DNA from 2 places in the Streptomyces sp. NBC_00554 genome. Region 2 is predicted to be linked to the other one. Evidence: riboswitches for the same ligand, from Rfam matches in the RefSeq annotation. Region 2 holds a riboswitch; the other holds the start of a gene.
What was found. Region 2 has a riboswitch for glycine ahead of gcvP (aminomethyl-transferring glycine dehydrogenase). Riboswitches for the same ligand answer to the same signal wherever they lie in the genome.
Positions count from the first base shown of each region.

Region 1: linked by a shared signal. The riboswitch ahead of gcvT (glycine cleavage system aminomethyltransferase GcvT) and the one ahead of gcvP (aminomethyl-transferring glycine dehydrogenase) in region 2 are both predicted to bind glycine.

Region 1 covers NZ_CP107799.1:2,997,016-3,011,815, reverse strand. Annotated here, with positions in the region: gene OG266_RS13010 (L-serine ammonia-lyase) at 1-233, opposite strand, end outside; gene glyA (serine hydroxymethyltransferase) at 382-1,656, opposite strand; gene gcvH (glycine cleavage system protein GcvH) at 1,672-2,049, opposite strand; gene gcvT (glycine cleavage system aminomethyltransferase GcvT) at 2,173-3,291, opposite strand; glycine riboswitch at 3,439-3,540, opposite strand; gene OG266_RS12990 (AAA family ATPase) at 3,709-4,383, shown strand; gene OG266_RS12985 (enhanced serine sensitivity protein SseB) at 4,522-5,325, shown strand; gene OG266_RS12980 (enhanced serine sensitivity protein SseB C-terminal domain-containing protein) at 5,512-6,312, shown strand; gene OG266_RS12975 (ABC transporter permease) at 6,762-7,760, shown strand; gene OG266_RS12970 (ABC transporter substrate-binding protein) at 7,816-9,567, shown strand; gene OG266_RS12965 (ABC transporter permease) at 9,637-10,644, shown strand; gene OG266_RS12960 (ABC transporter ATP-binding protein) at 10,641-11,738, shown strand; gene OG266_RS12955 (ABC transporter ATP-binding protein) at 11,735-13,021, shown strand; gene OG266_RS12950 (trimeric intracellular cation channel family protein) at 13,101-13,766, shown strand; gene OG266_RS12945 (thioesterase family protein) at 13,841-14,701, shown strand; gene OG266_RS12940 (helix-turn-helix transcriptional regulator) at 14,773-14,800, shown strand, end outside.
Region 2 covers NZ_CP107799.1:8,580,001-8,594,800, reverse strand. Annotated here, with positions in the region: gene OG266_RS37935 (substrate-binding and VWA domain-containing protein) at 1-1,666, shown strand, start outside; gene OG266_RS37930 (glutamate-cysteine ligase family protein) at 1,716-3,233, opposite strand; gene OG266_RS37925 (hypothetical protein) at 3,778-4,362, shown strand; gene OG266_RS37920 (DUF5999 family protein) at 4,723-4,929, shown strand; gene gcvP (aminomethyl-transferring glycine dehydrogenase) at 5,065-7,950, opposite strand; glycine riboswitch at 8,134-8,230, opposite strand; gene OG266_RS37910 (PRC-barrel domain-containing protein) at 8,346-8,717, shown strand; gene OG266_RS37905 (DNA polymerase IV) at 8,808-10,178, opposite strand; gene OG266_RS37900 (MerR family transcriptional regulator) at 10,269-10,907, opposite strand; gene OG266_RS37895 (bifunctional nuclease family protein) at 11,126-11,599, opposite strand; gene OG266_RS37890 (MerR family transcriptional regulator) at 11,685-12,428, opposite strand; gene OG266_RS37885 (FHA domain-containing protein) at 12,471-13,439, opposite strand; gene OG266_RS37880 (DUF881 domain-containing protein) at 13,501-14,358, opposite strand; gene OG266_RS37875 (small basic family protein) at 14,364-14,696, opposite strand; gene OG266_RS37870 (DUF881 domain-containing protein) at 14,693-14,800, opposite strand, start outside.

The DNA of each region.
Region 1 (14,800 bases), 5.6 Mb from region 2:
GTCCGCGGCGAGGCGCCCTCGAGGCCGAGCAGCACCGCCTTGGGGGTGCCGTGCCCGTGCCCGGTCGCGCCCAGCGAGCCGTACAGCTCGGCGCGTATCGACGCCACCGACTCCAGCAGCTCCTCATTGCGCAGCCGCCGGGCGAACATGCGTGCCGCGCGCATCGGGCCGACCGTGTGGGAGCTGGACGGGCCGATGCCGATCGAGAACAGGTCGAAGACCGAGATGGCCACGGGGAACTCCTCAAAACAGGCAAAACAGGGGTGGTGCATGGGGCGGGCGCCGCACACGGCTGAGTTCCAGTGTGCGCGGCGCCCCGAAGAATCGTACGTTCCGTGCGAATCCAATGAGGAAACGCAGAAAGCGCGCGAAGCGTACGAACTACTTCAGGCCGGGGTACAGCGGGTGCTTGTCGGCCAGAGCGGACACCCGGGCCTTCAGCGAGTCCGCGTCGTACGACGGCTTCAGCGTCTCCGCGATGATGTCCGCGACCTCGGTGAAGTCCTCGGTCGTGAAGCCGCGGGTCGCCAGGGCCGGCGTACCGATGCGGAGACCCGAGGTCACCATCGGCGGGCGCGGGTCGTTCGGAATGGCGTTGCGGTTGACCGTGATGCCGACCCCGTGGAGGCGGTCCTCGGCCTGCTGCCCGTCCAGCTCGGAGTTGCGCAGGTCGACCAGGACGAGGTGCACGTCCGTACCGCCGGAGAGCACCGAGACGCCGACCTGGGTCACGTCGTCCTGGACAAGGCGCTCCGCCAGGATCCGCGCACCGTCGAGGGTCCGCTGCTGGCGCTCCTTGAAGTCGTCCGTCGCGGCGACCTTGAAGGAGACGGCCTTGGCGGCGATCACATGCTCCAGCGGACCGCCCTGCTGACCCGGGAAGACCGCCGAGTTGATCTTCTTGGCGAGCTCGGCCGTGGACAGGATCACGCCACCGCGCGGACCGCCCAGCGTCTTGTGGGTGGTGGTCGTGACGACATGGGCGTGCGGTACGGGGTTCGGGTGCAGGCCCGCCGCCACCAGACCGGCGAAGTGCGCCATGTCGACCATCAGGTACGCGCCGACCTCGTCCGCGATCCGGCGGAACTCGGCGAAGTCCAGCTGACGCGGGTACGCCGACCAGCCGGCCACGATCAGCTTCGGCTTCGACTCCTTGGCGAGCTTCTCGACCTCGGCCATGTCGACCTGGCCGGTGGCGTCGTCCACGTGGTACGCGACCACGTTGTAGAGCTTGCCGGAGAAGTTGATCTTCATGCCGTGGGTCAGGTGCCCGCCGTGCGCGAGGTTCAGACCCATGATCGTGTCGCCGGGCTTGATCAGCGCGAACATCGCGGCCGCGTTGGCCTGGGCACCCGAGTGGGGCTGCACGTTGGCGTGCTCGGCACCGAAGAGCGCCTTCACGCGGTCGATGGCGATCTGCTCGACGACGTCGACGTGCTCACAGCCGCCGTAGTAGCGGCGGCCGGGGTAGCCCTCGGCGTACTTGTTGGTCAGGACCGAGCCCTGGGCCTCCATGACGGCGACCGGAGCGAAGTTCTCCGAGGCGATCATCTCGAGGGTGGACTGCTGGCGGTGCAGTTCGGCGTCGACGGCGGCGGCGACGTCCGGGTCGAGCTCGTGCAGGGGTGTGTTGAGAAGCGACTTGGATTCAGACATAGGGGCTACGACTCCTCAGCCGGCGGTGAAAGCGGTGTACTCGTCGGCGGAGAGCAGGTCGTCCGGCTCGTCCGCGATGCGCACCTTGAACAGCCAGCCGCCCTCGAAGGGGGCCGAGTTCACCAGGGCCGGGTCGTCCACCACGTCCTGGTTGAACTCCACGACCTCGCCGGTGACCGGCGCGTACAGGTCGCTCACCGACTTGGTCGACTCCAGCTCACCGCAGGACTCACCCGCGGTGACCGTGGCACCGACCTCCGGAAGCTGGGCGTAGACGACATCGCCGAGCGCGTTGGCCGCGAACTCGGTGATGCCGACCGTCGAGACGCCGTCCTCGGCGACCGACAGCCACTCGTGCTCCTTGCTGTAGCGCAGCTGCTGGGGGTTGCTCATGGCCTGAATTCTCCTGTACGCGGGGGAGTGCTGATGACGGGGGGAGGGGTGATGAGCAGGGCGGATGTGCCCGGTGTCACGACTGGTGACCGTGGAGCCCGAAGCCCGGCTTTCGGGTCAGTCTCACTTCTGGCGCTTGTAGAACGGCAGCGCCACGACCTCGTACGGCTCGTGGCTGCCCCGGATGTCCACACCGACTCCGGCGCTGCCCGGAGCGGAGTGCGCGGCGTCGACGTACGCCATCGCGATCGGCTTGCCCAGCGTCGGGGACGGGGCGCCCGACGTGACCTCGCCGACCACCTTGCCTTCGGCGACCACGGAGTAGCCGGCGCGCGGCACGCGACGGCCCTCGGCGATCAGGCCGACGAGCACCCGCGGGGGGTTCTCGAGCGCACGCTCGGCGGCCTCGGAGAGCGCCTCGCGCCCCACGAAGTCGCCCTCCTTCTCGAACTTCACGACCCGGCCGAGGCCGGCGTCGAAGGGGGTGAGCGAGGTGCTCAGTTCATGCCCGTACAGCGGCATGCCCGCCTCCAGGCGCAGGGTGTCCCGGCAGGACAGACCACACGGGATGAGCCCGGCCGGGGCGCCCGCCTCGGTCAGCGCCTGCCACACCTTCTCGGCGTCGCCGGGGGAGACGAAGAGCTCGAAGCCGTCCTCACCGGTGTAGCCGGTGCGGGCGATGAGAGCCGGGACGCCCGCGACCGTGCCGGGCAGACCGGCGTAGTACTTCAGGCCGTCGAGGTCGGCGTCGGTGAGGGACTTGAGGATGCCGGGCGACTCGGGACCCTGTACGGCGATCAGCGCGTACGCGTCACGGTCGTCGCGCACGACGGCGTCGAAGTCCGCCGCTCGCTCCACGAGCGCGTCCAGCACCACCTGGGCGTTGGAGGCGTTGGCGACGACCATGTATTCGGTCTCGGCCAGCCGGTAGACGATCAGGTCGTCGAGGATGCCGCCGTCCGTCCGGCAGATCATGGTGTAGCGGGCGCGGCCGACGCCCACCGAGGCGATGTTGCCGACCAGCGCGTAGTTGAGGAGCGCGGCGGCCTGGGGCCCGGTGACCGTGATCTCGCCCATGTGGGAGAGGTCGAAGAGGCCGGCCTTCGTACGGACGGCGAGATGCTCGTCGCGTTCGGAGCCGTAACGAAGGGGCATGTCCCAGCCCGCGAAGTCGGTCATCGTCGCGCCGAGCGAGCGATGCAGGGCATCGAGCGCGGTGTGACGGGGTGCGTTGCTGCTCATCGGTGGGGCTCCCAAGGCATGACGGCGAGGTCGTTCCTCCCCATCTGTCATCGGAACCTGAGAGGTTCATCACGACCCCGCGAAACGGTGGTCATGATTTGCACCTTGGGTGGAGCCACTGGTCAGCGGCCCGCTTTTCAGATGTGCCTCGCCCGCGCGGTACGGGGCCTGAGAGATTCAAGGGAGGGACTTGCTCCTTCGGCGCCCAGGGTCACGTGACATGACCTGGGACTCTCCCGCGCGGATTCAAGCGGCCGGTATGCAGTTGGCGGGCACATCATTGCACGCGCCGTCCGATACTGGCAGTCCGCATCTGTAACCGCCTTGTGGCAGACCGATTACGGAAACAGGAAGCACCGCGCATTACCTTCTCTTTACACTCGGCGGGGATGGGACTCCAGACCCATGGGGAGGACGATCACGGTGAACAGGACCACGGCGTACGCGACGACCGCAGGCCTCGCGCTGCCCAAGCAGCCCGGCGCTCCGGCCCGGGAGGCGTGCGACCCGTTCCCGACGGCGGTCGTCCGCGACCTCAGGGACCGCGCGGGACACAGCCCGCACGGTCTGCACTTCGGCACCTCCGACGTCGTCGTGGTCACCGGACTCCCCGGCAGCGGCAAGTCGACCCTGATGCGCCGCGCGGTCTCGGGCCCGCGCATCGACTCGCAGGACACCCGCGACCGCTGGGACGGACACGTGTCCCGCTGGCTTCCGTACGCGGTCTACCGCCCGCTCGTCCGCCTCGCGCACTACACGGGGCTGCACCGCGCACTGCGCTCCGGCGCCGGAGTGGTCGTACACGACTGCGGCACCCAGGCCTGGGTGCGCCGCTGGCTCGCCCGCGAGGCGCGCCGCCGGGGCGGCACCCTGCACCTGCTGCTGCTCGACGTCACACCGGGCACGGCCCTCGACGGCCAGCGCGAGCGCGGCCGCGGCGTCTCGCGGTACGCGTTCTCGCGCCACCGCGGCGCGGTCACCCGGCTGCTGCGCTCCGTCGAGAAGGGGGACCTGCCGGAGGGCTGCGGCTCGGCGGTGCTCATCGACCGGGACGCGGCCGACGTACTGCGCCGGATCGACTTCGGAGGCTGAGAGCGGCCGAGAGTGGCCGAGCGCGATCGAGCGCGGCCGGGGGCGGCGAGAGCGGCCGGGATGCCGTACAAGCGCACTAACCTTGCCAGCCGGAACACCGGAACACCGGAACAGTGGTTCACAGCAGGCGGTAGACAGATGGACTTCCCAGCCTTCCCCGAATTCCCTGGCCTCCCGACGCAGGCGTACCCCCATCCGCACGGCGGATGGCCGGGCAACGAACTGGAGGAGGTGCTCGCCGCGTCCCTCGGCGTGCCCGCGGGCCCCTCCTCGGGTGCCCGCATCGTCGAGGTCCTCGGCCGCAGCTTCGTCTGGGTCCCGCTGCCGAACGGCGGCGGCCCGAACAGCGGTCCGCTCGACCTGCCCACGCTGGAGATCGCCGGTCAGGCGTACGTCCCTGTCTTCAGCTCCGAGGAGCAGTTCCGCCAGGTCACCGGCGGGCACATGTCGTACACGATCGCGCCCGCCGTCGAGTTCGCCCGCGGGCTGCCCCCGCAGATCGGCATCGCGGTGAACCCGGACGGTGTGGTCGGCGTACCGCTGCCGCCCCCCGCGGTCGCCGAGCTGTGCCGTGCCGGGCGTACGCCTCTCGACGGATCCGCGAGCGGCGGCCGGGTGCGGCTCTTCGAGCCCGACTGGCAGGACGACCCGGTGGACTTCCTGTCCGCGGCCTCCGCCGAGTTCGCCGGGACCGGCGTCGTGCTGACCGCCCGTCGCTGCCTGGCCAGCATCGAGGGCGGCGCCCCCGTGATGTTCATCGGCGTCGAACTCTCCCTCTGGGAGGGCGAGGCCCGCACCCTCCCCCTGGACGCCCTGGGCCGCGCGCTCGGCCGGGTCCCGGCCCCGTGGCCGGTGAACCTGGTCCTCCTGGACGTGGCCCAGGACCCGGTCTGCGACTGGCTGCGCCAGAGGGTGCGGCCCTTCTACCAACACGGCCACTGAAGGCGCCCCGACAGGGGCGCGGGGAACGGCGCGAGCAACCACAACGGGCCCGCGGCCACAGAACGACAGCAAGTCCCGAGCTCTCACACGGCTTTCCCAGCGGAGCGTCCACGTCGCTGTCAGGGTCGCCGCTTAAGCTGGTTTCATAACGTCGGTCGAGGTGTTGTACACGAAGGGGCTGTAAAGGTGAGCGCTGGCACAGCCGCGGCTGGGCAGGTCGAGCACATGCTGCGCCAGGTGACGCCCGGGCGTTACGACGCCTACGAGGCGCTCCTGCGCGCGCTCGCGGCCCCGTCGGCAGGCCAGGTCTGGATGCTGCTCTGGCACGGCCAGTCCGGCTCCCCGGACGCGCAGTACGGGAACATGGAGGTGGACGGCTTCGGGTACGCGCCCTGTGTCACCTCCGCCCAGGAGCTCTCGGCCAGTGGCTGGAACCGCAGTTACGAAGTCGTCGACGGCCTCGACGTGGCCCGCACCCTGTACCCCGACCAGTTCGGCCTCTGGCTGAACCCGCACGCTCCCGGCGGCGGCGTCGGCATCCCCTGGCTCGACCTGCGGCGTATCGCCACGGGCCTGGAGCGCCAGCCCGCGGGTCCGCTCAGGCTCTCCGAACCGGGCATCGAGATCCCGCAGTTCTACGCCCTGCTCACGCAGAACGCGCACCGCACGTCCGCCGTGCGCTCGCTGCGCCGCGCCTGGGTGCAGCCCGCGCTCGGGGCGCCCTATCTGGCCATCGGCCTCGATGTGTACGACACCTCGCCGCCCGCCGTCGACTCGGTGCGGGCGATGATGCAGCAGTCCATCGGCGCCGTGCCGGACGGGCTGCCCGTCTCGACCGTCGCGATGTCCGACGAGTACGACCCGGTGGCGATGTGGCTGCGGTCGAACGCGCGGCCCTTCTACGACCGTGAGGCGCACGCGGCCCCGGCACAGGCGCAGGCCCCGGTGGCGGGTGGCTACGGCTACCCGCAGTCCCGGTCATACTGATCTCCACACCATCATCACGACCTGGTCTCCGCCCCGCCGCGCCCTGATTCTGTCCGTCGCAACGTCGCGTCTGACCTGCGTATCAGGAGATGTAAGGGCTGCATGTCCCCTTTGAGGCTGACACTGGCCGAAAGGGCCCTGCATGGCCGCTTCCACCCCAACTGCCCCCTGTCCGCCGGGCGTTACCCGCTGTTCGGATAACGGAATCCCCTTAACCGCATCACGGTTGCGCATACTTTCTCCATCAGACCTGGCACGTGATCGTGGCGGCCATGAAGACTCCCGTGTCAGACATGGGGTCATCGATCCTGTGAGCGAGTGCAAGTCGTCGGATCAGCCCGGGATTCCAGGCCGCATCATCTGCGGCCGCTCCCGGCATGCAAGTGAACCAAGCCGCAGACAGCGGCAGGCGTAGGCCGGTCACCACCGGTCAGAGGGGTCGGGTCATTGTGACCGCACCGATCGAGACCACCGGGTCGGAAACGGAAGCACAGCCGGAAGCTGTGCTGGCCGGAGTCGACAAGGGGCAGATCGAGGGCCGTTCCCTGGGGCAGATCGCCTGGACGCGCTTCAAGCGCGACAAGGTGGCGGTCGCCGGCGGTGTCATCGTGGTGCTGCTCATCCTGCTGGCGGCGCTCTCGCGCCCTATCCAGGCGGTGCTCGGCCTCGACCCGAACGCCTTCAACCAGGATCTGATCGATCCCAACACCTCGCTGCCCCTGGGCGACTTCGGCGGGATGAGCTGGGCGCACCCGCTCGGTGTGGAGCCGAAGTTCGGGCGCGACATCGCGACCCGCATCCTCGAAGGCTCCTGGGTCTCGCTGGTCGTCGCGTTCGGGGCGACGATCCTCTCGAACGTGATCGGCACGGTCCTGGGTGTGGTCGCCGGGTACTACGGCGGGCGGGTCGACACGATCATCAGCCGCCTGATGGACACCTTCCTCGCCTTTCCCCTCCTGCTCTTCGCGATCGCCATCTCCGCCACGCTGCAGGGCGGCGCGTTCGGCCTGGAAGGGCTGCCGCTCCACATCAGCGTGCTGATCTTCATCATCGGCTTCTTCAACTGGCCCTACCTGGGACGCATCGTCCGAGGCCAGACCCTGGCCCTGCGGGAGCGCGAGTTCGTCGACGCCTCCCGGGGGATGGGCGCGAAGGGGCCGTACATCCTCTTCCGGGAGCTGCTCCCCAACCTGGTCGGCCCGATCATCGTCTACTCGACGCTGCTCATCCCGACCAACATCCTGTTCGAGGCCAGCCTGAGCTTCCTGGGCGTCGGTATCCAGCCCCCGCAGGCGTCCTGGGGCGGGATGATCAGTGAGGCGGTCACCTACTACCAGGTCGATCCGCAGTTCCTGATCGTGCCCGGCCTCGCGATCTTCGTCACCGTGCTGGCGTTCAACCTGCTCGGCGACGGTCTCCGCGACGCTCTCGACCCGCGCAGCCGCTGACATGGGCCGCGCCGAGAGTCCATCAAGTTTCCAACAATGGAGGAAGCAGACCATCATGCGAAGGTCAGCGCTGGCCGCGGTTGCGGCCATCGGCTCTGTGAGCCTGCTACTTGCGGGTTGCAGCAAAGCCGATGACAACGAGAACAATGACGGAACGAAGTCGGCCGGCGCCAACGCGGCGACCAAGGACGTCGTCAACGCCTCCACCCAGAAGGGCGGGACGGTCACTTACGAGTACTCCGACGTCCCGGACTCCTTCGACCCGGGCAACACGTACTACGCGTACATGTACAACTTCAGCCGGCTGTACGCCCGCCCGCTGATGACCTTCAAGCCCGCTGCGGGCGACAAGGGCAACGAGCTGGTCCCGGACCTCGCCGCGAGCGCGGGTGTACCGAGCGACGGCGGCAAGACCTGGACGTACAAGCTGCGTTCGGGCCTGAAGTACCAGGACGGCACGGCGATCACGTCGAAGGACGTGAAGTACGCCGTGGAGCGCTCCAACTTCGCGCGTGACGTGCTCTCCCTCGGCCCGAACTACTTCCAGCAGTTCCTCGAGGGCGGCGACAAGTACAAGGGTCCCTACAAGGACAAGAGCGCCGAGGGTCTGTCGTCGATCGAGACGCCGGACGACACCACGGTCGTCTTCAAGCTCAACCGCGCCTTCCAGGAGTTCGACTACCTGGTCGCCACGCCGCAGACGGCTCCGGTCCCGCAGGCCAAGGACACCGGCGTCGACTACGTCAAGAACATCGTGTCCTCGGGCTCGTACAAGTTCGAGAGCTACGAGGATGGCAAGCAGGCCGTCCTCGTCCGCAACGAGAACTGGGACGCGTCGACCGACCCGCTGCGCAAGCAGTACCCGGACAAGATCGTCGTCAAGCTGAAGGTCAACGCCGAGACGATCGACCAGGACGTCTTGGCCGGTAACGCCATAGACCTGGGCGGTACGGGTGTCCAGGCCGCGACGCAGGCGAAGGTCGTCAACTCCGCCGACCTGAAGGCCAACACCGACAACACCTACGGTGGCCGTCTCGTCTACATGGCGATCAACACCAAGCTCGCGCCGTTCGACAACGTCGCCTGCCGCAAGGCCGTCGAGTACGCGATCGACAAGGTCTCGGTGCAGACCGCCGAGGGCGGCCCGATCCGCGGTGACATCGCCACCACCGTCCTCCCGCCGGACATCCCGGGCTACGAGAAGTCGGACATCTACGCCTCCGCCGGCAACAAGGGCGACGTGGCCAAGGCCAAGGAGCAGCTGACGGCCTGCGGCAAGACGTCGATCACCACGAACATCTCCGCGCGCAGCGACCGCCCGGCGGAGATCGACGCGGCCACCGCGATCATCAACTCGCTGAAGGCCGCCGGGATCAACGCCAGCCTGAAGCAGTACCCGTCGGGCAAGTACTTCACCGACAACGCGGGTGTCCCCGAGTTCGACAAGAAGAACAACATCGGTCTGATGATGATGCAGTGGGGTTCCGACTGGCCGTCCGGCTACGGCTTCCTGCAGCAGATCCTGCACGGTGACGCGATCGGCGCGTCCGGCAACACCAACCTGTCGCAGTTCGACAACGCCGACGTCAACACCACGCTGGAGAAGGCGATCGGCACGGAGGACAAGGCGACGCGTGACGCCATGTACACCGAGGTCGACAAGAAGACCATGGAAGAGGCGGCCCTCGTTCCGCTGACCTACTTCAAGGTCCTGCTGTACCGCCCGGCCGGCTTCACCAACCTGGTGTCCACGGCGGCCTTCAGCGGTCAGTACGACTACCTCAACATCGGTACGACCAAGAAGTAGCCCCGGAAGGCAGGTGAAGGCATTGGTGCCCGCGGGCTTCGCGGCCCGCGGGCACCAGCGCCGATCCCCGTGATCTCGTACATCCTCCGCCGGATGGCCGCGGCAGTGATCCTGCTGCTGGTCGTCACCGCGGTCACCTTCGCCATCTTCTTCGTACTGCCGCGGTTCGCCGGTCAGACCGCCGACTCGCTGGCCCAGCAGTACATCGGGAAGAGCCCGACGGCGGCCGACATCGCCGCGGTCAAGCAAAACCTCGGACTGGACCAGCCCCTCTATCTCCAGTTCTGGCACTTCATCAAGGGGATCGTGGTCGGATCCACCTATGACCTCGGCCCCACCACGGCGCACTGCGACGCGCCCTGCTTCGGCTACTCCTTCAAGACCCACCAGGCGGTCTGGCCGGAGCTGACCTCCCGCATTCCGGTGACGGCCTCGCTCGCCGCCGGTGCCGCCGTGCTCTGGCTGGTGTCCGGTGTCACGGCCGGTGTGGTCTCCGCGCTCAAGCCGCGCTCGTTCCTCGACCGCACCTTCATGGGCATCGCCCTCGCCGGTGTCTCGCTGCCCATGTTCTTCACGGGCAACCTGGCGCTGCTGCTCTTCACCTTCCAGTGGCCGATCTTCGGCCAGACGTACGTCCCGTTCACCGAGAATCCCGCGGAGTGGGCCAACACCCTCTTCCCCGCGTGGTGCTCGCTCGCACTCCTCTACTCCGCCATCTACGCGCGGCTCACCCGCTCGGGCATGCTGGAGACGATGAACGAGGACTACATCCGTACGGCCCGCGCCAAGGGCCTGCGTGAGAGCAAGGTCGTGGTGCGGCACGGGCTGCGGGCCGCGCTGACGCCGATCATCACCATCTTCGGCATGGACCTCGGTCTGCTGCTCGGCGGAGCCGTGATCACCGAGTACGTGTTCTCGCTGCCCGGCATCGGCCAGTACGCGGTACAGGGCATCACCGACAACGACCTGCCCAAGATCCTCGGTGTCACCCTGGTCGCCGCCCTCTTCGTCGTGATCGCAAATCTTCTGGTGGACCTGCTCTACGCGGCCGCCGACCCTCGGGTGAGGCTCTCGTGACCGAACTGTCCAAGACCGGCGCCGCGGTAGGCGAACCCGTCACCGCGCGCTCGGACGCACCGAGCGCCTTCCTCGAAGTACGCGACCTCAAGGTGCACTTCCCGACCGACGACGGCGTGGTCAAGTCCGTCGACGGGCTCAGCTTCTCGCTGGAGAAGGGCAAGACCCTCTCCATCGTGGGCGAGTCGGGATCCGGGAAGTCCGTCACCTCGCTGGCGATCATGGGCCTGCACCGGCTGGGCGCGGGCGGCAAGCACGTCCGGATGTCCGGCGAGATCTGGCTCGACGGCCAGGAACTGGTGAGCGCCGACCCGGACGAGGTGCGCAAGCTCCGCGGCCGCGAGATGGCGATGATCTTCCAGGACCCGCTCTCGGCGATGCACCCGTACTACACGATCGGTAACCAGATCGTGGAGGCGTACCGCGTCCACCACAAGGTCGACAAGAAGACCGCACGCAGGCGGGCCATCGAGATGCTCGACCGGGTCGGCATCCCCGAACCCGGCAAGCGCGTCGACAGCTACCCGCACGAGTTCTCCGGCGGTATGCGCCAGCGCGCGATGATCGCCATGGCGCTCGTCAACAACCCCGAACTGCTCATCGCGGACGAGCCGACGACCGCCCTGGACGTGACCGTCCAGGCGCAGATCCTCGACCTCATCCGCGATCTGCAGAAGGAGTTCGGCTCCGCCGTCGTCCTCATCACCCACGACCTGGGTGTGGTCGCCGAGATCGCCGACGACGTCCTGGTGATGTACGGCGGCCGGTGCGCGGAGCGCGGTCCGGTCGACACGATCTTCGAGCGGCCGCAGCACCCCTACACCTGGGGCCTGCTGGGCTCGATGCCGCGCATCGACCGGGAGACGTCCGAGCGGCTCATCCCCGTCAAGGGCCAGCCGCCGAGCCTCATCAACGTCCCCTCGGGCTGCGCCTTCCACCCGCGCTGCCCGTACGCGGATCTCCCCAAGGGCGATGTCACCCGTACCGTGCGCCCCGAACTGCAACTGGTCGGCAGCGGGCACTACTCCGCCTGCCATCTCTCGCAGGAGGACCGTACGCGGATCTGGACCGAAGAGATTGCGCCGAAGCTGTGAGTGAGACGAAGAAGAGCGACGCCACCGAAGCGGCGGTGATCCCGCAGCAGGCAACGGCCCCCGACGACCGCGAGGTGCTGCTCAGGGTCCAGGGGCTGAAGAAGCACTTCCCCATCCGGAAGGGCGTCCTCCAGCGCCAGGTCGCGGCCGTCAAGGCGGTCGACGGCATCGACTTCGAGGTGCGCAAGGGCGAGACGCTGGGCGTGGTCGGCGAGTCCGGCTGCGGCAAGTCGACCATGGGCCGGGTCATCACCCGCCTCCAGGACCCGACCGGCGGCACCATCGAGTTCGAGGGCCAGGACATCACCCGGCTCGGCGCGGGGAAGATGCGCCCGCTGCGCCGGGACATCCAGATGATCTTCCAGGACCCGTACGGTTCGCTGAACCCGCGGCACACCATCGGCTCGATCGTCTCGGCGCCCTTCCGGCTCCAGGGCGTCGAGCCCGAGGGCGGTGTGAAGAAGGAGGTCCAGCGCCTTCTCGAGCTGGTGGGCCTGAGCCCCGAGCACTTCAACCGCTACCCGCACGAGTTCTCCGGCGGCCAGCGTCAGCGCATCGGCATCGCCCGCGCGCTCGCCCTGAAGCCGAAGCTGGTCGTGGCGGACGAGCCGGTCTCCGCGCTCGACGTGTCGATCCAGGCGCAGGTCGTGAACCTGATGGACGACCTACAGTCCGAACTGGGCCTGACGTACGTGATCATCGCGCACGACCTCTCCGTCGTACGCCATGTCTCGGACCGCATCGCGGTGATGTACCTCGGCAAGATCGTCGAACTCGCCGACCGCACCTCGCTGTACGAGGCGCCGATGCACCCGTACACCAAGGCCCTGATGTCCGCGGTGCCGGTCCCGGACCCCAAGCGCCGGGGCGCCAAGAGCGACCGCATCCTGCTCAAGGGCGACGTGCCCTCGCCGATCTCGCCGCCCAGCGGCTGCCGCTTCCACACCCGCTGCTGGAAGGCCACGGCGATCTGCAAGACGGCCGAGCCGCCGCTCATCGAGCTGAAGCCCGGCCAGCAGGTGGCCTGCCACCACCCGGAGAACGCGGAGGATCAGGCGCCGCAGGACACGGTGCTGCTGTCGGCGGCGAAGGTTGCCCTGGAGACGGTCGAGCTGGTGCCCGCGGTGGATGCGGCCGAGGTGTCGGGGGAGGCTCCGGCCGAGGTTTCGGTCGAGGTCGAGGCCGAGGCCGTCGCCGATGAGGCTGAGGCTCCGGCTGAGGCCGCGGCTTCGGAAGAGGCCTCCAAGGACGTCCCCGCCGAGGATGCTCCGTCGAAGGAGTAGTCACCGGGGAGCCGGGCCGAACGACCAGCGACGGGAGAGCGCATGCGCGCTCTCCCGTCGGCGTAGGTAAAAATGTCGGGTGCTCCAGGAACTGTTCACCCCCTCCGTCCAGCATGTCCTCGACCTCGTGGGGATCTTCGTCTTCGCGATCTCCGGCGCCCTGCTGGCCGTCCGCAAGAACTTCGACGTCTTCGGCATCGCCGTACTCGCCGAGGTCACGGCGTTGGGCGGAGGGCTGTTCCGCGACGTGGTCATCGGGGCCGTACCCCCGGCCGCGTTCACCGACCTCGGCTACTTCAGCACCCCGCTGCTCGCCGCCCTGCTCGTCTTCTTCCTCCACCCGGAGGTGGAGCGGACCCAGGTCGCGGTCAACGTCTTCGACGCGGCCGGACTCGGCCTCTTCTGCGTCGCCGGCACGATGAAGGCGTACGAGTACGGGCTCGGCCTGACCCAGTCGGCGGCCCTCGGCCTCGCCACCGCGGTCGGCGGCGGTGTGCTGCGCGACGTCCTCGCCAACGAGGTGCCCTCACTGCTGCGCTGGGACCGCGACCTGTATGCGGTGCCGGCGATGGTCGGCGCCGCGATGGTCGTCGTGTGCATCCGCTATGACATGCTCACCACGTTCACCAGCGGGCTGGCGGTCGTCACGGCCTTCGTGCTGAGGCTGCTCGCGATGCGGTTCCACTGGCGGGCACCGCGCGCCTGGCACCGCCGCTCGACGGCGACGGAACCGGAGACGCCGTGAACGTTTCAACGGACTTCATGTGCCCGAAACAGTAAAAGCTACCGCTTAGTAATTTCCTGTTGTACCGTTCAGGCATGTCAGAAGCAGCTTCGATAGGGGCCCTGCGGGCCACGATCGGCGACAGCGAGTTCGACCGCGACACGGCGGTCACCCTGCGCGAACCCGGCGTCTACGACATCGATCTGTCCGCCGGGTGGACGATCATCAGCGCGGTCAACGGCGGCTATCTCCTCGCCGTCCTGGGCCGCGCCCTCGCGGACGCCCTGCCGCACACCGACCCGTTCACGATCTCCGCGCACTACCTGACCGCCTCCCAGCCGGGACCGGCGGTCGTCCGCACGGACGTCGTACGCACCGGCCGGACCCTCTCCACCGGCCAGGCGTCCCTCTTCCAGTACGACGACGAGGGCCGCGAGGTCGAACGGATCCGCGTCCTCGCCTCGTACGGCGATCTCGACGCCCTCCCCGAGGACGTCCGTACGACGGCGAAACCGCCCGCGCTCCCGCCCGTGGACCAGTGCTTCGGCCCCCAGGACGCGCCCGCTCCGGTGCCCGGCAGCTCGGCGATCGCCGACCGGCTGATGCTCAAGCTCGACCCGGCGACCCTGGGCTGGGCCCTCGGATCACCCTCCGGGAAGGGCGAGATGAGGGCCTGGCTCGGTCTCGCCGACGGCCGCGACGCGGACCCCTTCTCGCTGCTCCTCGCGGTCGACGCGCTCCCGCCGACCGCCTTCGAACTCGGCCTGTCCGGCTGGGTGCCGACCGTAGAACTGACGGTGCACGTCCGCGCCCGCCCGGCGCCCGGCCCGCTCCGGGTGTCGATCACCACCCGCAACCTCGCCGGCGGCTTCCTGGAGGAGGACGCGGAGGTGTGGGACAGCGAGGACCGGCTGGTAGCGCAGTCCCGGCAGCTCGCGCGGGTGCGGATCGGCTGAACGCCCGGCTGTCCGGGTGGATCGCCGACCGCGCGCGGTCGGCGATCCAGTCGTACGCGATCCTGGGGCCTGTGAAGTCCGACCGGCTGCTCTCGATCC
Region 2 (14,800 bases):
ACTCACGGTCGCGGCAGGCACTGCGGTCGCGGTCCGCAGTGGCCTGCTCTCCTTCGGCTCCTCCTGCCGGGACGACGCGGTGCGCGTCAAGATCGCCGCATCGCCGGACCTGGCACCCGCTCTCACGGCCACGGCGGAGTATGCCCGTGAGCGCGACATCACCTCCGACGGCCACTGCCTCGACGTCAGCGTGACCGCTCGCGAGTCGTACAAGGTCGCCGACGCCCTGCTGACGGGCAAGAAGTCCGACGTCCAGGCGTGGGTGCCCGACTCGAATCTGTGGGTGCAGCGCGTCACCGGGGACAGCGACGCGACCCAGGTGAGCGACGTCGGCAACGTCGCGTCGTCGCCGGTCGGCGTCGCCATGATCCCGACGGCCGCCAAGTCGCTGGGGTGGCCGGACAAGACGTACACCTGGACCGAGTTGGCCGGTGCCGCGATGACGAGCGACCGCCTGAAGCTCGGCGCCGCCGACCCGGCGCGCAGTGCGACCGGTCTGCTCGCGCTGACGCAGCTGAGCAGCGCGGCGGCAGGGACCGAGGGCGGCGACACCCAGGCGGCCGCCATGGCCCAGGCGCTCTCGCAGCGCACTTCCGACAACGACAGCCAGGTCCTGGACACCCTCCCGCGCGACTCCTCGGGCACCGAGCAGGGCAACCCGAAGCGGAACCAGGCGCTGATCCTCTCCGAGCAGGCGGCGTTCGCGTACAACTCCTCGGCCGACAACGCCGACGGGCTCGACCTCTTCTACCCCAAGGACGGAACGCCGCTGCTCGACTACCCGTTCACGCTGGTCGACGAGGTACGGCTGAGCACCGACGAGAGCCGCGCGGCCCTGCGGTTCATGGCCCTGCTTGGCGAGAAGGAGCCCCAGAAGATCCTGGAGAAGCACGGCTTCCGCACGGACGACGAGAACCCCTCGGCCGCACTGGTCACCGAGGCGGGCGGACGCGCCCCGCAGCCGTACGCACGCGTAGCGGCCGAACCGGCCTCGGCGAAGGCGCTCCAGGAGGCCCTCGGCATGTGGACGATCACGGTGCAGAGCGCCCGTATCACCACGGTCGTCGACGCCTCCGCCTCCATGACCGAGCCGGTGCCGGGCACCGACCAGACCCGTATGGACGTCACCAAGGCGTCCCTGCTGCAGGCCCTCGCCACCTTCACCCCGGAGGACGAGATCGGCCTGTGGAAGTTCTCCACCCGTCTCGACGGCGACCGCGACTACCAAGTCGTGGTGCCGACCGAGCGGCTCGGCGACACCAAGGGCGAGGGCACCCAGCGGGACAAGCTGTCGGCCGCCTTCAGCGCCCTGGAGCCCGTCCCGGGCGGCTCGACGGGTCTGTACGACACCACGCTGGCCGCGTACCAGGCGGCCACGTCCTCCTACAAGAAGGAGAAGTTCAACGCGCTGGTACTGCTGACCGACGGCGTCAACCAGGACCCGGGAAGCATTTCGCGCTCGGCCCTGGTCGCCAAGTTGCAGGAACTCACCACCCCGGAGCGCCCGGTGCTGCTGATCGCGATCGCGGTGGGCCCGGACGCCGACCAGGAGGAGGTCGAGGAGATCGCCAAGGCGACCGGCGGTTCCGGCCACCAGGTCAACGACCCGTCGCAGATCCACTCGGTGATCCTGAAGGCGATCGTGGAGGCGGGCAGCCAAGGCTGACGCCCACCTCTCACGCCCGCCTCACCCCCCACGTCTCACCTCTCGCCTCTCACCTCAAGGAAACCGGCTCCGGCAGCCCCACCGGCCAGGTGTGCACGGGCTCCCCGAGATGCATCAACTCGCCGTAGCGCCGTGTGGTCGCGGCCAGCGCGTCATCCCGCCCGAGCCCCTTCTCCAGCGCCCGGTGGAAGGTCGCCGCCTGCCAGCTCGCCCCATTGACGCGCAGCCGGCACCGCTCCTCGATCACGCCGAGATAGAGGTCCCGGTCGGCGGGCTCGACCCCCCACGCGTCAAGCCCCGCCGCGGCGAGCGGCAGCAGCTCGTCCCGCACGAGCGCCACGGCCTCCACCTCGTGCGTCCCGCCGTACCGGCCACGCCTGGGCCACTCAAGGCGCGCGTCGATGCCATGGCGGCACGCGGCGTCGAAGTTGGCGGCGGCGGACGCGAAAGGCAACCGCGCCCACACGGGCCGCGCCTCTTCCGCGAGCGCGCGGACGAGCCCGTAGTAGAAGGCCGCGTTGGCGATGACGTCGGTGACGGTGGGCCCTGCGGGCAGCACCCGGTTCTCGACACGCAGATGGGGGACCCCGTCGGCGACCCCGTACACGGGCCGGTTCCAGCGGTACACCGTGCCGTTGTGCAGCACGAGTTCGGCGAGCTTGGGAATGCCTCCGGCGTCGAGGACACCCAGCGGGTCCTCCTCGTCGCAGATGGGCAGGAGGGGCGGGAAGAAGCGCAGGTTCTCCTCGAAGAGGTCGTACGCGGACGAGATCCACTGTTCCCCGAACCAGGTGCGCGGCCGTACCCCCTGCGCCTGCAACTCGGGCGGCCTGGTGTCGGTGGACTGCTGGAACAGCGGGGGCCGGGATTCGCTCCACAGCTCGTGGCCGAAGAGGAAGGGCGAGTTGGCGCCCACCGCGACCTGGGCCGCGGCGACCGCCTGCGCGGCGTTCCACACGTCGGCGAACCGACCCGGGGTGACCTGGAGGTGCAACTGCACGGAGGTGCAGGCGGCTTCGGGCGCGATGGACTTCGACGTACAAGTGAGTCGCTCCACACCGTCGATGTCGAGCGCGAAATCCTCGCCGCGGGCTGCGACTATCTGGTCGTTGAGCAAGGTGTAGCGATCGACGTCCGACAGGTTCGAGGAGACCAGATCGCTCTGTTCGAGCGTCGGCAGAATCCCGATCATCACGATTCCGGCGTCGACTTCCTTCGCTTTCCGATGGGCGTACGCGAGGGAGGTCCGCAGCTCCTCGGCGAGCCTGTCGAATACCCGCCCGCCCAATCGGTGTGGGGCTATGTTGATTTCCAGGTTGAACATGGCGAGTTCTGTTTGGAAATCGCGGCTCGCAATCCTTTCAAGTACTTGCGCATTCATCATTCTCGGGGTTCCGTCGGTCCCTGCGAGATTCAGCTCGATCTCCAGGCCCATGAGATTCTTCGGGCGGTCGAACCGCTCCTCCTCCAGCAGCCGCGCCAGCCCCGTCAGACACTGCCGGAGCTTGCCGCGGTAGTGCTGGCGATCGGACAGGGCGAACGGCCCTCCCACGACCTTCTCTCCCATCGAAGCGTCCCTCCTCGGATGGGCAGGCCGATACCCCGGCCCCTGGCGTCCCTGGTCACGGGGGATGATGCCCAGGCAACACGATCGATAACGTCCTGCGGACACCTGCCGCCCGCTACTCTGAACCGAGTGCCCCCAGGCACATTCACCAGGCATGGAGCAGTGCGCAGTTTCACTCGGGAACGATCTCGTGAAAAACGCCGACGAGAATCGGCCGACCGCTCCGGCGAAGCATTCCGAGGTCATCGCGGCGCTTCCGCACAGAACCAGCATAAACCTCTCGTTTCGCCGACCGAATAGTGCCTTGCTCTTCATATTCGAGGCGGCTAGACGAAACACCGTGAGAACACGTCTCGTATAAACTCCGCGAACGAGGCAGAGAGTTGGCGCTCGCGGTCCCAGGGTCCTGCCGTCCAGGTGACACAGGCAGGCGACACATGTGTCGGCAGATCCAGATCCCTCGCCCCTTTGACCCCGAGAGCTGACAGCGCCGTCCGCCCACGCCCTCGCGCCACCGTGCCTGTCGAATGAGAGGCGACCCACCATGCCGCTGCACGTACCCCCGGCTCCCGCGCCCGCCCTGCGCTCCGTCCTCACGGCACTCGGTTCCCCCACCGCCGTCCGCGAGGCGCGTACTCCGTCCCTACGCATGGCACAGGGACCCGTCACACCCGAACTCCCGCTTCCCGTGCACGTCCTGGACCGGATCGCCCCCGCGGGAGGGTCCGCCACCCGGCTCGCCGGGTGGCGCTTCCTGATCCGCTGCGGCGACCGCGCCGTCGCCGCGGCCGACACCATGCTGACCCCAGACGGCTGGGCCTTCTCCCGCTTCTTCGAGGGCCCGTACATCACCGCCACCGAACGCGCGCTGCGCCAGGCCGAGAGCATGAAGCAGTCGTACCAGGCCCGCCTGCTGTCCGTGCCCGAGCTGTACATGCTCACGCTCTGGCTGCACGGCGACGTCACCGCGGACGGCGCCACCGGCCACCCTGCCGCCACCGACATCCTGGTCCCGCTGGCGCCCGCCCCGCCCGGCATCGCCGCACACCGCCCGCACCGCGTCGCCGAACTGCTGCCGGTCCTCACCCACCGGCTCACTCCCGCCCCGCTGCTCAGCTCACCCGCGTAGCACAGCTACCCGCACCAGCGTCCGTGCCCCGCCGCCGCTCTGCCGGCGCGGGGCACTTCGCTCGTTCGGGCCCCAATGCGCTCGTACGAGGGAAATCGCGCCCTGCGCCCGACCTGACTAGCCCCATTCGGCCACCGCGAACCACCCGAAGAGACAACGCAGTTGGAATGAACCGTCCGCACGGGTGATGCGTCATCAACCTGTGAGAAGTGCTGCCGCGAAATCCCTGCGGATTGACGCCCGTGGGGCAACACTGGGTTCCATACAACACATCAACGGGGGGCGGCCATGACCACATCGAGCCGCGGGACAGACACCACAGCCAACACTCACATCTCAACCCAGCGAAAGATCCCATCCATGTGCCAGCACAAGCCGCCGTGTCCGCCAGCCGAATCCGCCGACCGGGAGTCCGCCCGCCTCGCGGCGCACCACCCTGAGCAGGGATGGAGCCTCCTGTGCAACGGCGTTCTGCTCTTCGAGGACACCGGTGAGCTCCTGCCTGACGGCCAGATCATCGCCCCGCACCGCCCGAAGGGCAGCGAGCACGTGATGACGGCGGCCTGAACCGCACGACCGGGTGGCGCCCGCAAGGCCGCCCAGACATAAGAGGGGCCGGCCCGGAGACGCACTCTCCGAACCGGCCCCGACGCGTATCCGAGGGTGGTTACTCCCCGTAAGCGTCCAAGTCCTGAACGCTGATCAGTCCTCGTAGGCATCCAGCGGCGGGCAGGAGCAGACCAGGTTCCGGTCGCCGTACGCCTGGTCGATGCGGCGCACCGGCGGCCAGTACTTGTCCGCGACCGAGACACCGGCCGGGAAGACGGCCTCCTCACGGCTGTAGGCGTGCTCCCACTCCCCGCCGAGCGAGGCAGCGGTGTGCGGAGCGTTGCGCAGCGGATTGCCGTCCGCCGCCCACTCGCCCGAGCCGACCTTCTCGATCTCCCCGCGGATGGCGATCATCGCCTCGCAGAACCGGTCGAGTTCCACCAGGTCCTCGGACTCGGTCGGCTCGATCATCAGCGTGCCGGCCACCGGGAACGACATCGTCGGCGCGTGGAACCCGTAGTCGATCAGCCGCTTGGCGATGTCGTCGACACTCACGCCGGTCGCCTTGGTCAGCGGCCGCAGGTCGATGATGCACTCGTGCGCGACGAGCCCGCCGGGACCGGTGTAGAGCACCGGGAAATGCGGCTCGAGGCGCTTGGCGATGTAGTTCGCGGAAAGCACGGCCACCTGCGTGGCGCGCTTCAGCCCCTCGCCTCCCATGAGCCGGACGTACGCCCACGAGATCGGCAGAATCCCGGCGGAGCCCCACGGAGCGGCCGAGATCGGACCGACACCCGTCTCGGGACCGGCCGCCGGCTGCAACGGGTGGTTCGGCAGGTACGGCGCCAGGTGCGCGCGCACACCGACCGGCCCGACGCCCGGACCGCCGCCGCCGTGCGGGATGCAGAACGTCTTGTGCAGGTTGAGGTGCGAGACGTCGCCGCCGAAGTGCCCCGGCTTGGCAAGCCCCACCAGGGCGTTGAGGTTGGCACCGTCCACGTACACCTGGCCACCCGCCTCGTGGACCTGCGCACAGATGTCGGCGACGTGCTCCTCGAAGACGCCATGCGTCGAGGGGTACGTGATCATCAGCACGGACAGCTCGTCGCGGTGCTGCTCGATCTTGGCGCGCAGATCCTCGACGTCGATCTCGCCGTCGTCCGCCGTCTTCACGACGACGACCTTCATGCCGGCCATCACGGCGCTCGCCGCGTTCGTGCCGTGCGCGGAGGACGGGATCAGACACACGGTGCGCTGCTCGTCACCGTTCGCGCGGTGGTATCCGCGTACGGCGAGCAGGCCGGCCAGCTCACCCTGCGACCCGGCGTTGGGCTGCAGCGACACCTTGTCGTACCCGGTGACCTCGGCGAGTTGCTCCTCCAGCTCACGGATGAGCGTGAGGTAGCCCTGCGCCTGCTCGGCGGGCGCGAAGGGGTGCAGCTGTCCGAACTCGGGCCAGGTGACCGGCTCCATCTCCGTCGTCGCGTTGAGCTTCATCGTGCAGGAGCCCAGCGGGATCATGCCGCGGTCGAGCGCGTAGTCACGGTCGGACAGCTTGCGCAGGTAGCGCAGCATCGCCGTCTCGGAGCGGTACTGGTGGAACACCGGGTGCGCGAGGTACTCGTCGGAGCGCAGCAGCGCTGCCGGAAGAGTGTCCTCGGCGGTCGAGTCCAGCGCCTCGACATCACCCTCGACACCGAACGCGGCCCACACGGCGGCCAGTTGCCTGCGCGTGGTGGTCTCGTCGCAGGAGATCGACACCCGGTCGGCGTCGACGAGGTGCAGGTTGACCCCCCGGTCACGCGCGCCCGCCACGATCTCGGCGGCCCGGCCCTGGACGCGTACGGTCAGCGTGTCGAAGTAGGCGCCGTGTACGACCTCTACTCCGCCGGCCTTCAGACCCTCGGCGAGGATCGTCGCGTACCGGTGCGTACGCCGAGCGATCGTCTTCAGCCCCTCGGGACCGTGGTAGACGGCATACATACCGGCCATCACGGCGAGCAGCACCTGAGCCGTACAGATGTTGCTCGTCGCCTTCTCACGGCGGATGTGCTGCTCCCGCGTCTGCAGGGCGAGGCGGTACGCCTTGTGCCCGTCCGCGTCGACGGACACACCCACGAGCCGCCCCGGAAGGCTGCGCGCGAACTTCTCGCGCACCGCCATGTACCCGGCGTGCGGCCCGCCGAAGGCCATCGGCACCCCGAACCGCTGCGTCGTACCGACCGCGATGTCCGCGTCCAGCTCGCCCGGCGAGGTCAGGAGGGTCAGGGCGAGCAGATCGGCGGCGACGGTGACGACCGCACCCAGCTCGTGCGCCTGCTCGATCAGCGGCTTGATGTCGCGTACGGCACCGGAGGCGCCCGGGTACTGGATCAGCACGCCGTTGATCTCACGCCCGGCGATCTCGGCGGGAATGCCCTCGCTCAGGTCGGCGACGACGACCTCGACACCGGTCGGCTCCGCGCGGGTCTGGATGACGGCGACGGTCTGCGGCAGCGCGTCCGCGTCGACCAGGAAGAGACCCTTCTTGTTCTTGCCCATGCGCCGGGACAGCGCCATCGCCTCGGCGGCCGCGGTGCTCTCGTCGAGCAGCGAGGCACCGGAGGTCGGCAGGCCGGTCAGCTCGGCGACGACGGTCTGGAAGTTCAGCAGCGCCTCGAGCCGGCCCTGCGAGATCTCCGGCTGGTAAGGCGTGTACGCCGTGTACCAGGCCGGGCTCTCCATGACGTTCCGCAGGATCACCGGCGGAGTGAAGGTCCCGTAGTAGCCGAGCCCGATCATCGAGTCGAGCACCTGGTTGCGGTCCGCGAGGGAACGCAGTTCGGCCAGTACCTCGGCCTCGGTACGCGCGCCCGGCAGCTCCAGCGCCTCGGCGTTCTTGATCACGTCCGGTACCGCGGTGGCCGTGAGCTCGTCGAGCGAGCCGTATCCGACCTGCGCGAGCATCTTGGCCCGTGCCTCGGTGTCGGGCCCGATATGGCGCTGCTCGAAGGGGATTCCCTGTTCGAGCTCGGAGAGCGGAATGCGAGGGGCGGTCATGGCGGAGGCCTCCTGGTCAGACGCGACCTTCGAGGGGCACCCCGGCACGGGTACCCCGACGGCCTCCCCCTCTGTCATCTCAACCTGAGAGCTTCACCGGACCGCCCGCCCACTGCGACCCGACTTTCACCGTCGGTGAGAGCGGGAGCCATCATCGGCACCCGCTCTGCTTTCCAGAGTGACCTCGTCCGTGCGGTACGTGGGCCTGAGAGATTCCGGGGAGGATTTGCTCCTTCGGCGTCCTCCGATGGTGTCTGGAGGACTCTCCCGCGCGGGGTCAGCAGCCGCTTGCCAGCGTACCAGCGAGGGCAACGCCCGGGCCTTCGAGTGGCCACCTTCCTGAATCTGCTCTTTTGTAGTGCTTACGGATGAGTTGCGACCAAATGGAGGGCACCGTGCAGACCGACATCGATCCGCGCAACCTGATCGGCCGCAAGGCATTCGACCGCAACGGCGCCAAGATCGGCACGATCGACGAGGTCTACCTCGACGACGCGACCGGGGTCCCGGAGTGGGCGGCCATACGAACGGGCCTGTTCAGCAGGGATGCCTTCGTACCCCTGGAGCCCAGCGAACTCATCGAAGGCACTCTGCGCATCCCCTTCGAACGGGCACTGATCAAGGACGCCCCCGACTTCGGCGTCGGCCGCCACCTCTCCCCCGAACAGGAACTCCAGCTCTACCACCACTACGGACTCGACGTGGCCTCCCCTCCGCCTCCACCGGACCGCGACTTCGGCCGCCTTGCGGGCACGGACGAGGCCTGACAGACCAACTCGGGCCCGGGTGACGCGCCCCTTTAGGGGCGCGGGGAACTGCGCGACCAGCCACTGACAGCCCGCAGCGCCCAACCGGGCTCAGCCGTCATGGCGGCGGCCGACGGTATCGACCACCAACGGCAACGGATCCGCCGGCTCCAGCTCCGGATCGTCGGTCCGGAACGTACGTACCCGCCCGGGCTCGGAGTACGGAGTCTCGAACCGAACGGTCACCCTCCCGAGCCCGCTCCCCTGCACCCACCCGTGCCCGAACTCGGCATGCCGCACATCGTGCCCCGCGGGCCACCGCCGCTCGGCGGGCGGCACCGGCTCGACAGCGCCGTCCTCCGGCGACTCCTCCTCGGCATGCTCCTGAGCCGCAAGCTCTCCCGCGGCGGCCTGGGCCTGCGCGAACAGGTCCTCCTGCGTGTAGTCGGCCAGCCCGGAGACGCCCACCCCGAGCAGCCGTACCCCACCGGTCGTGTCCACCACCTCCAGGAGCCGCGCGGCCGCCTCCCGCACCACCGCGGGGTCGTCCGTGGGCCCCCGCAGCGTCTCGGACCGCGTCAGCGTCGAGAAGTCGTACTTCCGCACCTTGAGCACGATGGTCCGCCCTGACAGCCCGGCTCCCCGCAACCGCTGCACACACCGGTCGGCGAGCCGCTGCACCTCCAGTCCGACCCGCACCCGGTCATGGATGTCCACGTCGTACGTGTCCTCGACGGACACCGACTTGGTCTCCCGCTCGGCCACCACGGGCCGGTCGTCGTGGGCCAGCGCCATCGCGTACAACGAGTGCCCGTGCGCCTTCCCCACCAGCCGTACGAGCTCGTCCTCGCCCGCCTCGGCAAGCTCCTCGACGGTGGTGATCCCGGCCCGCCGCAGATGGTCCCCGGTCGCGGGCCCCACACCCGGCAGCGTCCGCACCGACATGGGCCCCAGCAAGGCGCGCTCGGTCCCCGGCTCTATCAGCACCAGACCGTCGGGCTTGGCCTGCTCCGAGGCGATCTTCGCGAGCATCTTGGACGCGGCGAGCCCCACCGACCCCGTGAGCCCCGTGACGGCCCGGATGTCCGCACGCAGCTTCGCCCCGGTCAGTCGTGCCGATGCCTCGTCCCAGGCCGCTCCCTCGGCCTCCAGATCGACGAACGCCTCATCCAGGCTCAGCGGCTCCACCAGCGGCGACAGAGCCCTCAGTAGCCGCATCACCTGCTCGCTGACCTCCCGGTAGATCCCGAAGCGCGGCACGAGATACGCGGCGTTCGGTGCGAGCCGGCGCGCCTGGGCCATGGGCATCGCCGAGTGCACCCCGAAGACCCGTGCCTCGTACGAGCAGGTGGCGACGACTCCACGCGGTCCGAGCCCGCCCACGACGACCGCTTTCCCGCGCAGGCTCGGCTTGGCCGCCTGCTCCGCCGAGGCGAAGAAGGCATCCATGTCGAGATGCAGGATCGTGGGCGCGGTTCTCACATCTCCGATGCTGCCCTACGCCACTGACAATGCCCCGGCAAGCCGGGGCACCATCAGTCGGTTCCGCTCGGTTCCGTTCGGTTCCGCTCGTCAGACCGCGCGATTGCGCCGTCTCGCCAGCTCGTCCGCGGGGTTGTTCCCGAGGAGCGTCTCGCCGGTGTCCACGCGCTCGCCGTGCAGCTGCGAGAGCGCGCTCTCGACGTCCCGCCACACCACGCCCACGGCGATCCCGAAGACCCCCTGGCCGCCCTGGAGCAGCGCGTGGACCTCGTCCGGGGACGTGCACTCGTAGACCGTGGCCCCGTCGCTCATCAGCGTCATCCGCTCCAGATCCCGGAAGCCGCGCTCCCTGAGGTGCTGGACCGTGGTGCGGATGTTCTGCAGCGACACCCCGGTGTCCAGGAACCGCTTGACGATCTTCAGGACGACCACGTCCCGGAAGCTGTACAGCCGCTGCGTCCCCGACCCGTAAGCGGGCCGCACGCTCGGCTCGACCAGCCCGGTCCTCGCCCAGTAATCCAGTTGCCGATAGGTGATGCCCGCGGCAGCGCACGCCGTGGGACCGCGGTAGCCGATCTCCTCGGAAACCGCTCCTCCCTCACCCGGCACTGCCGTCGGCCGCCGCGGACTGTGATCGGCCGCCGCGCTGCCATGAAGCGGGTACGGGCCGCTCTCCCCCAGACCGCGTCCGGGGGCACCCCCAGCCGTACCGTCGCCGCTGCTTCTCACGCCGACCTCCGTCCTTGACCTGCCTTCTCGACGGTAGGCAGTCACCAGGGGTGCGTCAACGATCGCCACACTCGGCACGCCGAGTGATAATCACCCTAGGAGTGGTTTCCCGCACCCCACCGCGGGGAAAGGCTAGCCGAATGCTCTCTGAGCGGGCCGCGGCACACCACACTGGCCGCTGGCAATTGCCGCTCGGAGCCCTCCGAGGCGCCGCGCCATCACTGGCTGTTGGTGCCGAAGTCCTCGGGCGAGATCTGGTCGAGGAACTCGCGGAACTTCTCCACTTCGTCCTCCTGCTCGTCCGGGATCGCGATACCGGCGTCGTCGAGCACGCCGTCACTGCCGTAGATCGGCGTCCCGGTACGCAGGGCCAGCGCTATGGCGTCAGAGGGCCGGGCACTCACCTCGACCCCGCTGGCGAACACCAACTCGGCGTAGAACACGCCCTCACGCAGGTCCGTGATGCGCACTTCGGTGAGCTCCTGGCCGACGGCTTCCAGCACGTCCTTGAACAGGTCGTGGGTCAACGGGCGCGCCGGGGCCATGCCCTGCTGGGCGAAGGCGATCGCGGTCGCCTCCCCCGGTCCGATCCAGATGGGGAGGTAGCGATCGCCTCCCACTTCACGCAGAAGCACGATCGGTTGGTTGGAGGGCATTTCGACCCGGACACCTACGACATCGAGCTCGTTCACACAGCAACCCTAGGCCGTGCCCGGGACGTTTGGGTAGTCGGGCACGGAACAGGTGGGCGATCCGACGCCCGCCGAGCGCCCGGAGTCAGGGCAGACGCACGCCGAGCGCGGTCTGCACTAGCGCGGCGTGCAGCTTCACCGTGAGCCCCGCCAGCTCCTTCGTACGCGCCTCGGCGTGCGCCCTTGTCTGCGGATTGCGGTGCCGCCGCAGCGGGGCCACCACCTGGTCGACCAGCCCGGCGTCACGCTCGGCCGCGGCCTTCATCGCACGCAGATGGCGCGGCTCGATCCCGAACCGCCCCAGCTCGACGACGAGCGCGGCGACGGTCACCGCCTCGGCGTCGTACGCCCCGTCCGACAGCGGCGCGATGAGCCCGTACGACTCCCACTCCTCGAGTTCCTGATCACCGATCTCGGCGGCGGCCAGCAGCTCGGCACGGCCCACCCGGGCGGCCGTGGGCGCTTCGGGCCCGCCGAACAGCTCCCCCTCGCCGGAATCGCGCTGACGCCCCACGGACGGCAGCCGGACCGGCTCACCACGCTCCAGGGCGTCCAGGTACTCACGGATGACCTTCAGGGGCAGATAGTGGTCCCGCTGCATCCTCAGCACATGGCCGAGGCGCTCGACGTCGTTGGCGCTGAACTTGCGATACCCCGAGGGGGTCCGCTGCGGCTCGATGAGCCCCTCCGACTCCAGAAACCTGATCTTGGAGATCGTGACTTCGGGGAACTCGTCGCGCAGTACGTTGAGCACCGTGCCGATGCTCATCAGCCCACTGTCCACGGCGGCGGTACCGGTGTCGGCACCGCCGCTCGGTGTTTGAAGCATGGACCTTCCTGGGGGTCCCCCCGGACGCAGCCCGGGGGAGGGTCAGATGCCCCGCTGGCTCGCGTAGAAGACCAGCCGGTACTTGCCGATCTGCACCTCGTCGCCGTTCGAGAGGGCGACCGAGTCGATCCGCTCCCTGTTGACGTATGTGCCGTTGAGGCTGCCCACGTCTGCCACGGTGAATGAGCCGTCACCGACGCGGCGGAACTCCACGTGGCGGCGTGACACGGTCACGTCGTCCAGAAAGATGTCGCTCTGCGGATGACGCCCGGCCGTGGTCAGCTCGCCGTCCAGCAGGAAGCGGCTGCCCGAGTTCGGGCCGCGGCGCACCACCAGGAGCGCCGAGCCGAGCGGCAGCGCGTCGACGGCCGCCTGCGCCTCCGGGGAGAGCGCCGGCGAGAGCGTCTGGCCCGTCACCTCGGCGTCGTAGGCCTCGAGGCCCGAAATGGAGATCGTGGACGTCGTCTCGGACGGACGCTCCGGGGTCACCCCGCTCCGCAGCGGAGCACCGCAGTTGGAGCAGAAACGGCTGTTTTCCGCGTTGCGGTTACCGCACCTCGTACACACCAGGGCCGACATCGACGGATCCTCCTGCCGCGGCTGCCCTCCAGGGGCATGGGACGCGTACGGGTCGGAGGGAAACCCTCCACCCGTACTTGAGGCTGACGGGTCCCCGAAACCTATGCGGCCGGACTGGGCAGGGTCAACAGACGGCGCGCCCTGACCACCGGAAATGTCACCACCGACCTGGTCCCGGAACAGCGGGCGCTCGCCCCCCTGGTCCTCCGCGTCTCCATGGCGTGGTGCACGATGGCGGGCAGTGGCGTTGTCGCCGCCCTCTCCTCGTGCGCTCTTGCCGAACAACTTCCCAAACAACTTCACGGGCGATTCCCCTTGACCGAAATAGACCCGCCCGTGGGGCAGGACGAACCCTGACTGAACACACCGGTCGAGCCGGACACCCTCACAACGTCCGTATCCACCTGACAGTTTCCACCACGCACCACCCATTCGGTGCGCCGACCCCCCGCAACCTCATGCCCTGGCCGGGTGCCCCTCATGCGGCCCCGCCTCACTGGGACGACCGAGCGTAGTCAGGCTGCTTCGCCGGTCGCAAGGCGTCCACCACGATCTTCGTCGAGGGCTCCACCGTGACGGTGGCCTGCTCCTTCTCCAGTGTCTGCACCACGCCTCCGGGGATGTTGAGCGCCGGCTCCAGGTCCTGCGACTTGCCGATGACCTTGAAACGGTAGGGCTGGGTGATCTTGTTCCCGTCCACGTTCACCCCCTTGTCGGAATCCGTCAGATAGGTGCTTGCGACGACCCGTACACCGTTCACCTGGATCGCCTCCGCACCTGCCGCACGCAACTCCTGGATCGCGTCGAGCAGCATGTCCGCCTCGACCGTCCCTTTGCTGTCGTTGATCGTCAGAGTGATGCCGGGGCCCTGCGCGGCCACCGTGCCCGCCAGAATGCCGAGTTGCTTCTCCCTCTCGACGGTCTGCTTGCGAGCCTCCTCGGCCTGGTCCGAACTGTTCTCCAACTCGGTGCGCTGATCCTCGAGACCCTGCTTCTCGTCCTCAAGACGCTGTGTACGGCTGTCCAGTTCATCGAGGATGCGTACGAGATCTTCCTGACGTGCGCCGCGCAGGGCACTACCACTGTCGCTGTTGGACGCCACCTGGACGGCCAGACCGAAACCGAGGCCGAACAGCAGCAGGGCGACGATGAGTTGCGCGCGCGACACGCGCGGCGGCCACAGCCCCTTCACCAGTCGCTGACGGCCGGTCAGCGTCGGCTCGCCGCCCGCTTCCTTCTCCTCCGGCACCTTTGGCGCGGGAGCCGTGGCCCGGATCTCTTCGGGAAGTTCCTTGCGCAGACGATTCTCCGGAGTCCCGGAGGCCGTCGATGCCTCGTCGTCGTTGCTCATCGGCCTCACGCCCGGAACACGTGCCGGCGGATCGCCGCGGCATTGGAGAAGATACGGATGCCGAGGACGACCACGACGCCGGTGGAGAGCTGGGCGCCCACACCCAACTTGTCGCCCAGGAAGACGATCAGCGCGGCCACGACCACGTTCGACAGGAACGACACCACGAAGACCTTGTCGTCGAAGATGCCGTCGAGCATCGCGCGCAGGCCTCCGAACACGGCGTCGAGCGCCGCCACCACGGCGATCGGGAGATAAGGCTCGACGACTGCCGGAACCTCGGGCCGGACCAACAATCCAGCCACGACTCCCACGACGAGGCCCAGTACGGCGATCACGATGTGCCCTTCTCTGTGCTCGGCTGTGCTGTACGTACGATCACACTCGGTGCGGCGGCCAACCGGACGTCGTCCTGGACGGAAATGCTGGTCCGGATCCCGTA